One region of the Gordonia sp. p3-SID1431 genome, then DNA from elsewhere that is predicted to be linked to it. Evidence: riboswitches for the same ligand, from Rfam matches in the RefSeq annotation. Region 1 holds a riboswitch; each other region holds the start of a gene.

Region 1 (4,772 bases):
CCACACGGCCGCGGTAGTCGTCCGGGTCGGACTGCACATCCACCGGCCGCGACTCGACGGAAACGGTTGCTCGCGAAGCGATCTCGAGGAGACGACCGGCACGCTCGGCGTCGAGCGACGCGGTGTCGACCCCGTCAGCATCGACGGTCGCCTCGAACTCGGGAACGATGAGGTGCGCCAGCACCGTGTCCTCGGGAACGCGCTCGAGGATGCCGTGATAGGGCGCGCAGAAGTCGAAACCGACCCAGCCGTAGACGCGCCAGTCGGGAATCGACAGCGACGCGGTCGCGGCGGCGAGCGCGTCGGCGGGGTCGCCGTGCCAGGGCGTCGTCGTGCGGTCGCCCTGATCGTCGACGATGACCTCGCTGCGTGTGATCACCACGCGGGCGCGGACACCGGCTGCGAAGGTCCAGCGCCGGTCACGCTCGTAGACGACATGGTCGCCGAATTCGCCGGAGCGGGCCCAGGCCGCCGTGATCCGCGCGGCATCGAACTCGCTCAGCGGCGAGGCCGGCGCGAGCAGGTCGACGAACTGCGCGGCGTGCGATTCGGTTGTCAGCGACATGTCCTTCGTTCCTCCGGTCGTGATGCACTCGAGCACCGATGATCATAGGGAATCTTAGGGCAGCCTAATCAAACAATCCCCCGCGGGTCGACAACCGGCCTCCCGCCCTGCATCGACCGGTAAGGTTACCCTATCCTGCCTGTGTTTCAATGAACTCATGCCGACGCATCTCGACGCCGCGACCGATCTGCTCGAAGGTTTCGCTCCCCACACCGACGCACAGGCACAGAAGTACCGCGACGCCGGCGTCTTCCTCGACCGCCCGTTGTTCGCCGGCCTCGATCTGGCCGCCGAGCGAACTCCCGACTCCCCTGCGCTGACCGACGCCTCCACCGACGGGCCGCGCACGCTCACCTATACCGAGTTCCGCGACGCCACCCTCCGTCGTGCCGCCGGTTTCGTCGCGGCCGGACTGCGGCCGACGCAACGGGTCGTGTTGCAGCTGAACAACTCCCTCGACTTCGCGGTCACCCTGTACGGCCTCCTACGCGCGGGTGTCGTTCCGGTGATGACGCTGCCCGCGCACCGGATCACCGAGATCGCCCATCTCGCAGCCGGTGCCGGCGCGGTCGCCTACATCGGTGAGGACGGCCGCCGGGGGTTCGACTACCGCGAGCTCGCGACCGAGCTGCAGTCACGGGTGCCCGACGTCGCGCAGGTCTTCATCTCCGGCGAACCGGGTCGATTCACACCGCTCCCCGACGCCGATCCCGCCTCGGTCGAGCTCCCGGCTGCCCCCGACGCCGGGCTACCCGCCCTGTTCCTCGTGTCGGGGGGCACCACCGGACTGCCGAAACTCATCGCGCGCACGCACGACGACTACGACCTCAACGCCCGGCTGTCCGCGGACGTCGCCGGCCTCACCGCCGACGACACCTACCTCGTCGCCCTGCCGGCCGCGCACAACTTTCCGCTGTGCTGCCCGGGAATACTGGGCGTCTTCGGTGCGGGCGGCCACGTCGTCTTCGCCGACAACCCCAGCCCGGACAACACTTTCGACCTCATCGAGCGGCACCGCGTCACGGTGACCGCGCTCGTCCCCGCGCTCGCGCAACTCTGGTGCGCGGCGACCGAGTGGGAGCCGGCGGACATCAGCTCCCTGCGCCTGCTGCAGGTGGGCGGCGCCAAACTGGCCCAGTCCGACGCCGTCGCCCTCGACGCGGCCCTCGGCCCCGTCGTCCAGCAGGTCTTCGGCATGGCCGAGGGGCTGATCTGCTACACCCGGACCGACGACCCACGCGACCTGGTCCAGCAGGTGCAGGGGGCGCCGATGTCGGAGCTCGACGAGGTGCGGGTGGTCGACGAGGACGGCGCCGACGTCCCCGACGGCACAGAAGGTGAATTGCTGGTACGCGGCCCGTACACGATCCGCGGTTACTACCGCGCCGCTGCCCACAACGAGAAGTCCTTCACACCGGACGGGTTTTACCGGTCCGGGGACAAGGTCACCCGGCTGCCGTCGGGGCACCTGGCCGTGACCGGCCGCATCAAGGACACCATCGTGCGCGCCGGGGAGAACGTCGCCGCCGACGACGTCGAGGAGAACCTCCTCGCCCACGATTCGGTCCGGCAGGTCGCGGTGGTCGGGCTGCCCGACGATGCGCTCGGTGAGAAGATCTGTGCGGCAGTCGTGCTCTCGCACGAACACCCCCCGGCCCGACCGCTCGAGCTGGCGACGATCCGTACGTTCCTCGCCGAACGCGGTCTCGCGTCCTTCAAACTGCCCGACGTGGTCCGCGTCGTGCAGACACTGCCGGTCACCGCAGTAGGCAAGATCGACAAAAAGGTGCTCCGCGAGACATTGCTGTCGGAGCCGTCGGCGGGCTGAGCCGAGTCGGAGCCCGTTCCTCACACCGGCGCGAGCGCGACCACCGCTCCCTCTAATCCGAAAGAAGCGCATAACCCCTGCTCCCTGAGGTGCGAGGAGCGATAGCGACGAGCCTCGAAGGGTCCGGCGAGGAATGTTCTGGAGCCGCCGAGGCTTACCTTCGGATCACACCGGCGCGAGCGGCACGATCCCGGGATGGCTGTCGAGGTAGCGCTTGGTGAACGTGCACACCGGCCGGAGGCGGGCACCCTGTTCGCGGGTGTATTGCACGGCGCTACGGGTGAGTCGCGTGGCGAGTCCGTGTCCGCTGTATTCGTCGTAGAGCACGGTGTGCAGCACGGTGATGGTGGTCTGACCGTCCGCCGACTCGGTCGAATAACCGAGCACGCCGACCAGGTCGCCGGCGACCCAGAGTTCGAATCGGTCGCGGTCGGGATTGTGTACCACCTGCGAGATCTGTTGCAGGATGGACTTTGCCGACTGTGGTGGTCGCTGACGATGCTTGCGTAGCACCCGACCCTCCTCACCTCGTGATCGCGGACATCGGATCACCGGCGCGTACCTGCCACACGCGACAGCGCCACCCCTGTGATCCGGGTCACACGGTACCTTACGGAACCGTAACTGCCGACCCCGATCGTGTGATCGTCGCAAATCGATACGGTCTTCCCCACCCGCACGACCCGACCGGACGATGCGATGTAGGGTGGCGGACGCACGACAACTACACACCGCGGGGGCTCTCACGATGACCGAGGGCTGAGATGGCGACGGGCGGTCGCCGACCGCTCGAACCTGTCCGGGTAATGCCGGCGTAGGGAGACCAGCCATGGGCACACGTGTATCCACCACCCGCAACAGCAGCGCACCCGCCGATTCCGGGTTCCTGACCCTCGGCCCGATCGAGGGCAGCGCCAAGCACTACCTCGCCGTCGACGACCTGCGTGTGCCGCAGCGTCGAATCCAGCTCACCAACGGCGAACACCTCGACGTCTACGACACCTCCGGCCCCTACACCGATACGGCGGCGCACATCGACGTCGAGAAGGGCCTCACCCCCACCCGCGACAGCTGGCATCGGCCCGACCCGATCGACGGCGCGAGCACCCAGCTGGCCTGGGCGCGTGCCGGCATCATCACCGACGAGATGCGGTTCATCGCCGCCCGGGAGGGCGTCGACGCCGAACGGGTCCGGTCGGAGGTCGCCATCGGCCGCGCGGTCATCCCGGCCAACCACCGCCACCCCGAGTCCGAACCGATGATCATAGGCAAGAACTTCGCGGTGAAAGTCAATGCGAACATCGGTAATTCGGCGGTGCGCAGCTCGATCTCCGACGAGGTCGAGAAGATGGTGTGGGCCACCCGCTGGGGCGCCGACACGATCATGGATCTCTCGACCGGCGCCGACATCCACACCACCCGCGAGTGGATCATGCGTAACTCGCCGGTCCCCGTGGGGACGGTTCCGATCTACCAGGCGCTGGAGAAGGTCAACGGCGATCCCGCCTCGCTGACCTGGGAACTGTATCGCGACACAGTCATCGAGCAGGCGGAGCAGGGCGTCGATTATATGACCGTCCATGCCGGTGTCCTGCTGCGCTACGTTCCGCTGACCGCGAAGCGGGTGACGGGCATCGTCTCGCGCGGCGGTTCGATCATGGCGGCCTGGTGTCTCGCGCACCACCGGGAGTCGTTCCTGTACACGCACTTCGACGAGTTGTGCGAGATCTTCCGCCGCTACGACATCACGTTCTCCCTCGGCGACGGCTTGCGCCCCGGATCGATCGCCGACGCGAACGACGAGGCCCAGTTCGCCGAACTCCGCACTCTCGGCGAGCTGACCGCGATCGCCAAATCGCATGGTGTGCAGGTCATGATCGAAGGCCCCGGGCACGTCCCGATGCACAAGATCGCCGAGAACGTGCGCCTGGAGGAGGAGCTGTGCGAGGAGGCCCCCTTCTACACCCTGGGTCCGCTCGCCACCGACATCGCGCCGGCCTACGACCACATCACCTCGGCCATCGGCGCGGCGATGATCGCTCAGGCCGGCACCGCGATGCTGTGCTACGTGACTCCGAAAGAGCATCTAGGACTTCCGGACCGCGACGACGTCAAGGTCGGCGTGATCACGTACAAGATCGCGGCGCACTCGGCCGACCTGGCCAAAGGCCACCCGCGGGCACAGGAACGCGACGACGCACTGAGCAAGGCGCGCTTCGAGTTCCGCTGGACCGACCAGTTCAATCTCGCCCTCGACCCCGACACCGCGCGCGCATACCACGACGAGACGCTACCCGCCGAGCCCGCGAAGACCGCCCACTTCTGCTCGATGTGCGGACCCAAGTTCTGCTCGATGCGGATCTCGGCGGACGTCCGCGC
Region 2 (4,772 bases), on a different contig from region 1:
CAATCAGACACTTCAGTGTAGATCACCGGGGCGGTGGACCCAAAACGGGCTCGCCTCCGCTCCCCCGACGACCGTACACGCCACCCGTCCGTGAGCCGCCCGAACGGCTCGCGACCGGTCGATCAGTTGAACTGGATGACGGCCTGCGCGCGTCCGAAGATGCGGCGATCGCCCTGCTTGGCGGTGATGGCGATGGTCCCGCGGCGGGTCGCGGGATCGAGCGACTTCACCTTGCCGGTGAAGTCGACGGCCGCGCTGTCGTCGGCCGGGACGTACACCGGGCTGGTGAAGCGCACGTTGTACTCGCAGAAAGCCGCCGGGTCACCGATGAACTCGGAGACGAAGCTCGCGCCGAGCCCCATCGTCTGCATGCCGTGCGCGACGACGTCGTCCATGCCGGCCGCGTTCACGACGTGGTCGGAGAAGTGGATCGGGTTGGGGTCGCCGGCCACGCCCGCATAGTTCGCGAGATTGCCGCGCGTCAACAGGTAGCGCTTGGGCGTGAGTTCCTGACCCACCGTGAGCGTGTCGAAGTCGACGGCACCGAAGGCGCCCGGCGACTGCGTCGGGTCGGGGAGGTCGTAGCGACCCGCCTTCGGCTCGACGGTGTGCCCGGATTCGCCGATGGCGTCGACCTTGATCATCACGTGGTCGAGGGACGCCTCGAGTTCGGGGTCGACGTCCATACCGGGACGCGCCGCCAGGGAGGTCCACGTGGTCATGACCGGCTCGTCGTGCTGGTTCCAGATGACGTTCTTGGTGACCATCAGGTCGATCATCTCGGGACTGCTCACATGCCGGAACGACTCGAGCGAGACGTCGCAGATCAGGCGGTCCCCGACCTTCATCGGCTGGTGGTAGACCAGCCGCTGGTCGGTCTGCATGATCTGCCACATGTCGTAGCCGGTGACGACGTCTTCGAAGAGCTTGCGCTGGGCGATGATCCCGAGCACCGACACGTAGGTGGGCGCGGCGATCAGGCGGTCGTGGCCGAAGGCCCGGGCGCCCTCCTCGCTCCAGTGGGTCGGGTGCGCATCCTGCACCGCCATCGCGTGCTTACGGATCTCCTCGCGGCCGATCTCGTAATAGTCGTCGACCGTGTAGTGGAAGCCGACGAGGCTCTGCGTGTGGGCGGCGATCTCGTCGGGGGTCGGCTTCGCACCACCGCTCGACGCCTCGTCCGGACGATCCTGGATCTCGGCTCCGCTTACCTGTGACATTGAGCTCTACTCCTTCGGCCGACACAGCAAGACGGGCTGCCTCATCGAGAGGCAGCCCGTTGCTGGTGGTACTTCGAAACGGCCGACGACGGCGTCAGCGCGATTCCTTGTGCCCCTGATGCTTGCCGCAGTTCGGGCAGAACTTCTTGATCTCGAGGCGATCGGGATCGTTGCGGCGGTTCTTCTTCGTGATGTAGTTACGGTGCTTGCACACCTCGCAGGCCAAGGTGATCTTGGGGCGAACATCTGTTGAGGAGGCCACTTGATTGCCTTCTTTCGGGTGGTACGTGGTCGGGTTCGGAAGTTCCCTCAGGGCTTGCGACCCTTGCGCTCGGTTCCGGTCGGACCCGATGTGTAGCGGTGGAGGGACTCGATCCCTCGACCTCACGATTATGAGTCGTGCGCTCTAACCAGCTGAGCTACACCGCCCCGCGGACTTCTCGTCCAGCGAGCCCCCTGACGGAATCGAACCGTCGACCTTTTCCTTACCATGGAAACGCTCTGCCGACTGAGCTAAGGGGGCGTGCCCCGGGCGGTTGCGCCCGAGAGCCTTAACGAGGTTACACACTCGCGTCTGCGCTAGACAAATCGCTGGTCGGAGACCGTCTGTAGAGCAGTTTCGCGAGATTGGACCACGCCGTGGCAGGTATAGGATTCGAACCTATGTAGCTTGCGCGACGGATTTACAATCCGCTCCCTTTGGCCGCTCGGGCAACCTGCCGTGCCGCTCTTCCGGCCACCGTGACGGCCGTACGAACAACGCCGTGAAGAATACAACGAACACCGCATCAACGCGCAAACCGGCTGGTCAACAGGCCGGGACATGGTCGTGGCACAGGCGTCCCACCGCGACCCCCACTCCTGCTACTGTGGCTGCGTTCTGACACGGGGTGCTCCGCGACGCGGGGGCTGAGATGAGACCCGAGAACCTGTCCAGGTAATGCTGACGAAGGGATGTCATGTCTGTGCATGCGCACGTGCCGGTCTCCGGCCGATTCTCCGACCACCTCTGGGAGGAGACGAAGGGGTTGCGGACGGCGATCGACGACCTCGAGTTCCTGCGGCGGCTCGGCGACGGGACGCTGCCACTCGAGGTGTTCCGCACCTACATGGAGCAGGACTCGCTGTACCTCGCCGGGTACGCGAAGGCCCTCGCCATCCTGGCGTCGAAGTCCCCCGACCCGCAGACCGCGGGGTTCTGGGCGAACTCGTCGGCCACCGCGGCCACCGTCGAGTCGGCGCTCCACGGCGACCTGCTCAACGGCGGCCAACTGCCGCCGCGTGAGGGCGAACCCGAGCCGTCGCCGGCGTGCCTGGGGTACGTGTCCTACCTGACGGCCGTCGCCGCGACCGAGTCGTATGCGGTCGGCGCGGCCGCGGCCCTGCCCTGCTTCTGGATCTACGCGGAAGTCGGCCGGGCCCTGGCCGCGAGTGCCGCCCAGGTGCTCGCCGCCGACCCGAACCACCCCTACGCGCAGTGGGTGACCACCTACGACGCCCCGGAATTCCAGGAATCCGCCTCGCGGGCAAGGGAACTCGTGGACGAGGCCGCGGCGCACGCCGGCGAGCGGGAGCGGGCCGCGATGGCCACGGCGTTCACCGTCGCCACCCGGTTCGAGCTTCTGTTCTGGGACACCGCGCTGAACCCGCAACCGTGGCCCGCCGCATGAGCGCCCGCGCGCGCCGCCTCCTCACCGTGCTCGCCGCCGCGGTCGTCGCGTCGTCGGCGATCACCGCGTGCGGTTCGGGCGCCGGTTCGGACGGCAGCATCCGATTCGCGCTCGACTGGTCCCCGAACACCAACCACACGGGCTTGTTCGTGGCGCAGCAGCGCGGCTGGTTCGAGGAGGCCGGACTCGACGTCGAGATCCTGCCGTACAACAACACCGCCGTGGACACCATCGTGGACGCGGGCAACGCCGAGTTCGGGATCAGCACCCACAACTCGTCGACCTTCTCGCGGGCATCGGGCGCGCAGACCATCTCCGTGTTCGCGCCGCTGCAGAAGTGGGCCACCGGCATCGGTGTCCGCGCCGATCGCCGCGACATCACGAGCCCGAAGGACCTCGACGGGAAGACATACGCCGGTTTCGGCGACCCGGGCGAGGAGAAGACCCTCGAGCAGGTGATCCGAAACGACGGCGGCACCGGCGAGTTCACCTCGGTGACCCTCGGAACCTCGGCATACGAGGCGGTCTACTCCGGTCAGGCCGACTTCACCGTCTCCTATCTCGCGTGGGAGGGCATCGAGGCCGAGCATCGCGGAACCCCGATGAGGTACTTCCACTACACCGACTTCGGATTCCCGGAGGCATACGCGATCGTCGTCGACGCCAACGAGGACTGGCTGGCGGACAACCCGGACCGCGCGGCGGCCTTCGTGACGGCGCTGCAGCGCGGTTACCAGGCGGCGGCCGACGACCCGGACGCGGCGGCCCGCGACCTCCTCGCCGCCAACCCCGGTGCGTTCAACGACGAGCAGTTGGTGTTCGAGAGCCAGCGCATGCTCGCCGGTCAGTACATGAAGGACGCCGACGGCCGGGTCGGGCGACAGACGCTCGAACAGTGGGCCGGGAACTCCGGGTTCCTGTACCGCAGTGGTCTGCTGACCGGCCCGGACGGGGCGCCGCTCACGACCGAGCCGGACTGGTCGACGTACTTCACCAATGACTACCTCGACACCCCTCGGTAGCACCGGCCTGCGTCGCATCGCGCCCGCGCTCGTCGCGGTGGTCGTCCTGGTGGCGGTCTGGCAGGTCTACGTCGACGTCAGCGGGATCCGGCCGCAGGTGCTGCCGTCGCCGTCGCGCGTCGTCGCGCAGGGTTGGTCGCACCGCGCGGAGATCGGGGTGCACGCCGCGGCGACGCTGCAGGTGACCCTGATCGGGTTCACGGTCTCAATGGTCCTGGCCTGGCTGCTGGCCATCGTCGTCGACTTCTCGCCGGCGCTGCGACGGGCGTTCGTGCCGTTGTTCGTCGCCTCCCAGACCCTGCCGATCATCGCGATCGCACCGCTGATGATCATCTGGTTCGGCTTCGGCCTACTCCCGAAGGTGCTGGTCATCGCCCTGGTCACGTTCTTTCCGGTGGCGATCGGCCTGATCGAGGGATTCGCCGCCACCGACCGCGAGGCCGGCGCGCTGATGCGCAGCATGGGGGCCACCCGCCGCCAGGTCTTCCGGTACGTGCGGCTCCCGTCCGCGCTACCGAGGTTCTTCACCGCGCTGCGGATCGGCATCACCTATGCGGTGGTGGGCGCCGTGTTCGCCGAGTACGTCGGCGCCACCCAGGGGCTCGGCATCTACATGAGCCTGCAGAAGAACTCGTTCCGCACCGACCTGGTGCTCGCGGCAGTGCTGGTGACCGCGCTCCTGAGCGTCACGCTGTACCTGCTCACCTTCGCCGTCGAGCGGGTCGTCGCGCCCTGGGCCCGCGCCGAGGACCGGAACCACCATGACTGACCACCGGCTCGTCCCAGACCACCGGCTCGTGGTCGACCGGCTCACCAAGTCCTATCCGCGACCCGGCCGCGGACAACCGCCCCTGGAGGTC
Region 3 (4,772 bases), on a different contig from region 1:
ATCAGGGCACCCGCCAGCCCGAGCCGCTGCGACATACCGAGCGAGAAGCCGCCGGCGCGCTTCTTGGCCACCGAGGTGAGCCCGACCGTCTCGAGCACCTCGTCGACGCGGGCGGCCGGGATCCGGTTGCTCGCCGCGAGCCACCGCAGGTGGGACCGCGCACTGCGATTGGGATGCACCCACCGGGCGTCGAGCAGCGCACCGACCTGCCGCAGCGGATGCTCGAGGTCCCGGTAGCGCTGCCCGTTGATCGTCGCCGTGCCCGATGTCGGGCGGTCGAGTCCGAGCATCATCCGCATGGTCGTCGACTTGCCCGCACCGTTGGGCCCCAGGAAACCGGTGACCCGTCCCGGCCCCACCTCGAAGGTGAGGTCGTCGACCGCGCGTTGACCGCCGAAGTCCTTCGTCAGATTCGCTACCTGCAACACGCCTCGACCATAGCCGCCGAATCCGGAGCGGCCCGGTCTGTCGTTCGGATGGCCGGTCGCGGGATCGCGCGTCAGTCCCGGTCGCGCCCGGGCGAGGACGCGTGCGCCCAGAAGCGCTTGGGGATCCGGCCCGCTCGCGCGGCCAGTCGGCCCCCGGCCACCGCGTGCCGCATCGCCGTCGCCATCAGTTCGGGATTCTCCGCCCGGGTCACCGCCGTGGCCAGCAGCACGCCGTCGCAACCGAGTTCCATCGCCAGGGCCGCGTCGCTCGCCGTCCCGATGCCCGCGTCGAGAATGACCGGCAGCGGGTCGTCGAAGCGGGTGTGGCAGTCGTCGACGATCATCTCGATGTTGTGCGGGTTGAGGATTCCGAGTCCGGTCCCGATGGGCGACCCGAGGGGCATCACCGCCGCCACCCCGAGATCGGCGAGTCGCGCGGCCAGGACCGGATCGTCGTTCGTGTAGGCCAGCACGACGAAACCGTCGGCCACCAGCGCGGCCGCGGCGTCGACGAGCTCGATGGCGTCGGGCATCAGGGTGCGTTCGTCGGCGACCACCTCGAGCTTCACCCAGTCGGTCTCGAACGCCTCGCGCGCCAGCTGGGCGGTCAGGACCGCCTCGGCGGTGGTGTGACAGCCCGCGGTGTTGGGCAGAACGGCGATGTCGAGCCGGCGCAGCAGATCGAAGACCCCGGTGCCCGAGGCCGCGTCGACGCGCCGAACCGCGACGGTGGTCAACTCGGTCCGCGACGCGACCAGCGCCCGTTCCAGGGTCGCGAGATTCGACGCGCCGCCGGTACCGGTGATGAGTCGCGACGAGAAGTCGCGACCGGCGATGCGCAGATGGTCCGCATCCGGGATCGTCTCGTCGCCGGACTTCTGCTCGGCCCGCGAGGCGTCGGGCTTCAGATCGGCGAGCTCAGCCACCCTGCACCGCCGTGACGATCTCGACGACGGCACCGTCGGTCATCGTGTGCCGGTCCCAGCGGCCGCGCGGGACGACCGCGCCGTCCACCGCGACCGCTATCCCCCGGTCCGGCAACCCCAGCCCCATGACGACGTCGCGCACCGACGTGTCGGCGCCGACGTCGACGCTCTTGCCGTTGACGGTGATGTTCGCGCTGATGCTCATTCCTCTGCTCCTTCCAGAATCGACAGCACGCGGGCGGCGGTGCCCGGGGCGAGGACGATCCCGTTGCGCCCGTGCCCGGTCGCCACGACCGTTCGTGTGTCCACACGGGTGACGATCGGCAATCCGTCCGCGGTGCACGGCCGCAGACCGGCCCCCGCTTCGGTCAGTTCGTAGGTCCGCAGCCCGGGGAAGACCTCGATCGCGTCGGCGAGCAGATCCGCGACCCCACCGGCTTGCGGCGCGCGGTCGGCCGTCCCCTCGGCCTCGTACTGGGTGGCGCCGACGACGACTCCGTCCTCGCGCGGCACCAGGTACACGGCCCGCCCGTGGAGGCGTGCCCGGACGACGTGGCCGGGCGGCGGCACCGACCAGCGCGTGCGGCGCAGGCGGAGGATCTCCCCCTTCGCCGCATGCAGGTCCACGTCCGGCCAGAGGGCCGCGGTGCCGAGTCCGGCGGCGAGCAGGATCTGGGTGTCGGAACCGAGGTCGTCGAGATCGGCCAGGGATTCGACGCGCGCGGAGACCAACTCGGCACCCGCCGACGTCGCGGCGGCGCGCAACGCCTCGAGCAGCCGCCGGTTGTCGACGGACCACTCGCCGACCGCGCGGTAGCCACCGACCAGTCGAGAGCTCAGCGACGGTTCCAGGGTCCGGATGTCGCGGCCGGTCACCGACTGCAGCGCGGCATCGGTGGCGGGCTGCCCGGCCCAGACGAAATCGGCGAGATGCCGCAGGTACTCGATGTCGGTGGCCGAGGCCGCGACGAACAGCGAGTCGGTGGCGGTGACGACACCCGGGTCGTCGAGCCGCTTCACGAGCGCCGGCCACAGCCGGACCGATTCGACCGAGAGGGCCAGGGACGCGTCCTCGCCGGGATGACCCTCGCCGAGTGAACCGAGCATGCCGCCGGCGACCCAGGACGCGCGCTCGTCGGTGCCGGCGTCGAGGACGCGAACCCGCCATCCGGCGTCGGCCGCGGTGAGCGCACAGGTCAGCCCGATGACACCGCCCCCGACGACCGTCAGGGCGCGGTGGGCAGGGCGCTGCGGTGGGGAGTCCACGCTGGGAATCACCTCCCTTCGCCGGAATGACCCGGATCAGGTTCGACGGTCAGCGGAATCTGTCCGCACTCTCAGCCCGGCCGATCCGGACTCCCGTGTGTTCGTGCGATCCACCCTACGCCGGGGCGTCGGGGGTCCGGTTAGCCTGGTCGGCGTGACGACCCCGAACCGCACCAGCTCCGCGTCGACGGACCCCGGCTCCGCGACGGACCGTCGCCGGCGGCTCTCCACGGCCCGCCTGTACCTGTGCACCGACGCCCGGCGCGAACGCGGTGATCTGCTCGACTTCGTCGACGCGGCGCTCGCGGGCGGCGTCGACATCGTGCAGCTGCGCGACAAGAACTCGCCGGGTGAGCGCGAGTTCGGGACCCTGGAGGCGGGCGAGGAACTCGAGATCCTCGCGGGCATGCGGACGGTCGCCGACGCGCACGGTGCCCTGCTGGCGGTCAACGACCGCGCCGACGTCGCGGCGCTTTCCGGGGCCGATGTCCTGCACGTCGGACAGGGCGACCTGTCGCCGTCGGCGGCCCGCCGGATCGTCGGACCGGACGTCGTCATCGGCGCCTCGACCCACGACCCCGAGCAGGCTGCCGCCGCGATCGCCGACGACGACGTCGACTACTTCTGCGTCGGTCCGTGCTGGACCACCCCCACCAAACCGGGCCGCGCCGCAGCCGGCCTCGACCTCGTGTCCTCAACGGCCGCAACACAATCAGCCAAGCCGTGGTTCGCCATCGGCGGTATCGACGCCGGCCGCGTCGGGGAGGTCACCGCGCTCGGGGCGCGGCGCATCGTCGTCGTGCGGGCCATCACCGCGGCCGCCGACCCGACCGCCGCAGCCACCGAGCTCGCCGGGATGCTCTAGCGGTTCGCCTCGCGGAAACACGTTTGCCCGGTCGGTGTCGCGGGTCTATGGTGGACCGATCATGTTGTGCATCACGAGCGTTCTCGTAACCCGCCGCAGCGGGGTCTGAATCTGACCGACCCCCCGCTGCGGGTCGGTTGCGCTCTCCAGTCGGTCATCCGTTCTTCGACCGAAATCGGTTTTCGAGATGCACCCTCTTCATCTACCTCGTCGATCCTGTTCGTGGACCGAGCGCGACGACCGGCACGGCGGCGACCACGTCGCCGCACGTTTCGGCCGCCCGCTTCCCCCCGGGATGCACGAGGAGGCCGCCGGGATGACCTGGCAGCAATTCACTGACGAGTACTCCCGTGGCGGCACGATCCGGCTGGGCTCCTTCTCTGCCGTCCCGTGCTCGGGCGACCTGGTCGAGTGCCGCGCGACGCTCGCGATCGCCGACCGCATCATGTCCCGCAGCGCCGTCGCCGCCGGCCCCGTCGGTGCGATGACCTCGATCCTCTACGACGTCGGCGCCCCGGTTCAGATCGTCCGATTGCACCAGCGGGTCGTCGACGGCCTGGTCACGACGTTCCTGCTGTGCGAGCACGACGGCCGGCAGGCCTGGGCCGTCGGTGAGGGCGCGAGCAGCGACGAGGCGAACGTCCACGCGCTGGTCGCCGGCGCGAACCGACTGCTCGAGTCCGACCGCGCCGGGGTGTGAGGGCTCAGCTCTGGGGATCCAACATCGCGATCCGGTCGCGGAGGACGGGCCACGCGAGTCCGAACGCGGGGTGCAGCGGTAGTTGATCGACGCGCTTCTCGTCGACCCATCGCAGTTCCGTGGATTCGAAGTTGGCGACCGTGCGGACCGGCGAGTCCGTCTCGGCGATGACCGTCGTGTAGGTCCATCCGCCGGGCGCCTCGAGGGTGACGACCGCTGCGACGACGCGCAGATCGTCGGCGGTGATCCCGGCTTCTTCCTCGGCCTCGCGGATCGCGGTGTCGATGGCACCCTCGTGCGAGTCGCGGGCCCCGCCGGGCAGCGCCCACGTGCCGCCCTGATGCGACCACGCGGCGCGGTGTTGGAGAAGCACCCCGGTCGATCCGTCCGGCAGCGGCGCGCGCAGCAGGAGGCCTGCCGCACCGTGGATACCCCAATATCGAGAACCATCGGGATCGATCACCCAGCCGTCGCCGTCGCCGCGCACCACGCCTCCTCGCAACCCGGTCGCCCCGACCGGGTGCCTCCACCGTAAGTGAGATGCGCAACACCTGCCAGGGAGACCGCGAAGCCCTCTCATCGCGGCT

The links. A riboswitch is a leader RNA that binds a small molecule or an ion and turns the genes downstream of it on or off. The one in region 1 is predicted to bind thiamine pyrophosphate.
Region 2: another riboswitch for thiamine pyrophosphate. It lies ahead of M4D77_RS18690 (TenA family protein); the one in region 1 lies ahead of thiC (phosphomethylpyrimidine synthase ThiC).
Region 3: another riboswitch for thiamine pyrophosphate. It lies ahead of thiO (glycine oxidase ThiO); the one in region 1 lies ahead of thiC (phosphomethylpyrimidine synthase ThiC).

What each region holds. Positions count from the first base shown of each region.
Region 1 is NZ_JAMBDT010000001.1:160,913-165,684, reverse strand. It holds gene M4D77_RS00865 (salicylate synthase) at 1-565, opposite strand, end outside; gene M4D77_RS00860 ((2,3-dihydroxybenzoyl)adenylate synthase) at 723-2,393, shown strand; gene M4D77_RS00855 (GNAT family N-acetyltransferase) at 2,559-2,906, opposite strand; TPP riboswitch at 3,126-3,215, shown strand; gene thiC (phosphomethylpyrimidine synthase ThiC) at 3,223-4,772, shown strand, end outside.
Region 2 is NZ_JAMBDT010000088.1:10,764-15,535, forward strand. It holds gene M4D77_RS18665 (fused (3R)-hydroxyacyl-ACP dehydratase subunits HadA/HadB) at 123-1,220, opposite strand; gene rpmG (50S ribosomal protein L33) at 1,315-1,482, opposite strand; tRNA gene M4D77_RS18675 (tRNA-Met) at 1,576-1,649, opposite strand; tRNA gene M4D77_RS18680 (tRNA-Thr) at 1,671-1,743, opposite strand; tRNA gene M4D77_RS18685 (tRNA-Tyr) at 1,861-1,941, opposite strand; TPP riboswitch at 2,097-2,192, shown strand; gene M4D77_RS18690 (TenA family protein) at 2,180-2,890, shown strand; gene M4D77_RS18695 (ABC transporter substrate-binding protein) at 2,887-3,912, shown strand; gene M4D77_RS18700 (ABC transporter permease) at 3,887-4,681, shown strand; gene M4D77_RS18705 (ABC transporter ATP-binding protein) at 4,674-4,772, shown strand, end outside.
Region 3 is NZ_JAMBDT010000036.1:19,465-24,236, forward strand. It holds gene M4D77_RS11310 (ABC transporter ATP-binding protein) at 1-428, opposite strand, end outside; gene M4D77_RS11315 (thiazole synthase) at 500-1,288, opposite strand; gene thiS (sulfur carrier protein ThiS) at 1,347-1,559, opposite strand; gene thiO (glycine oxidase ThiO) at 1,556-2,620, opposite strand; TPP riboswitch at 2,617-2,726, opposite strand; gene thiE (thiamine phosphate synthase) at 2,775-3,485, shown strand; gene M4D77_RS11335 (hypothetical protein) at 3,802-4,185, shown strand; gene M4D77_RS11340 (NUDIX hydrolase) at 4,190-4,672, opposite strand.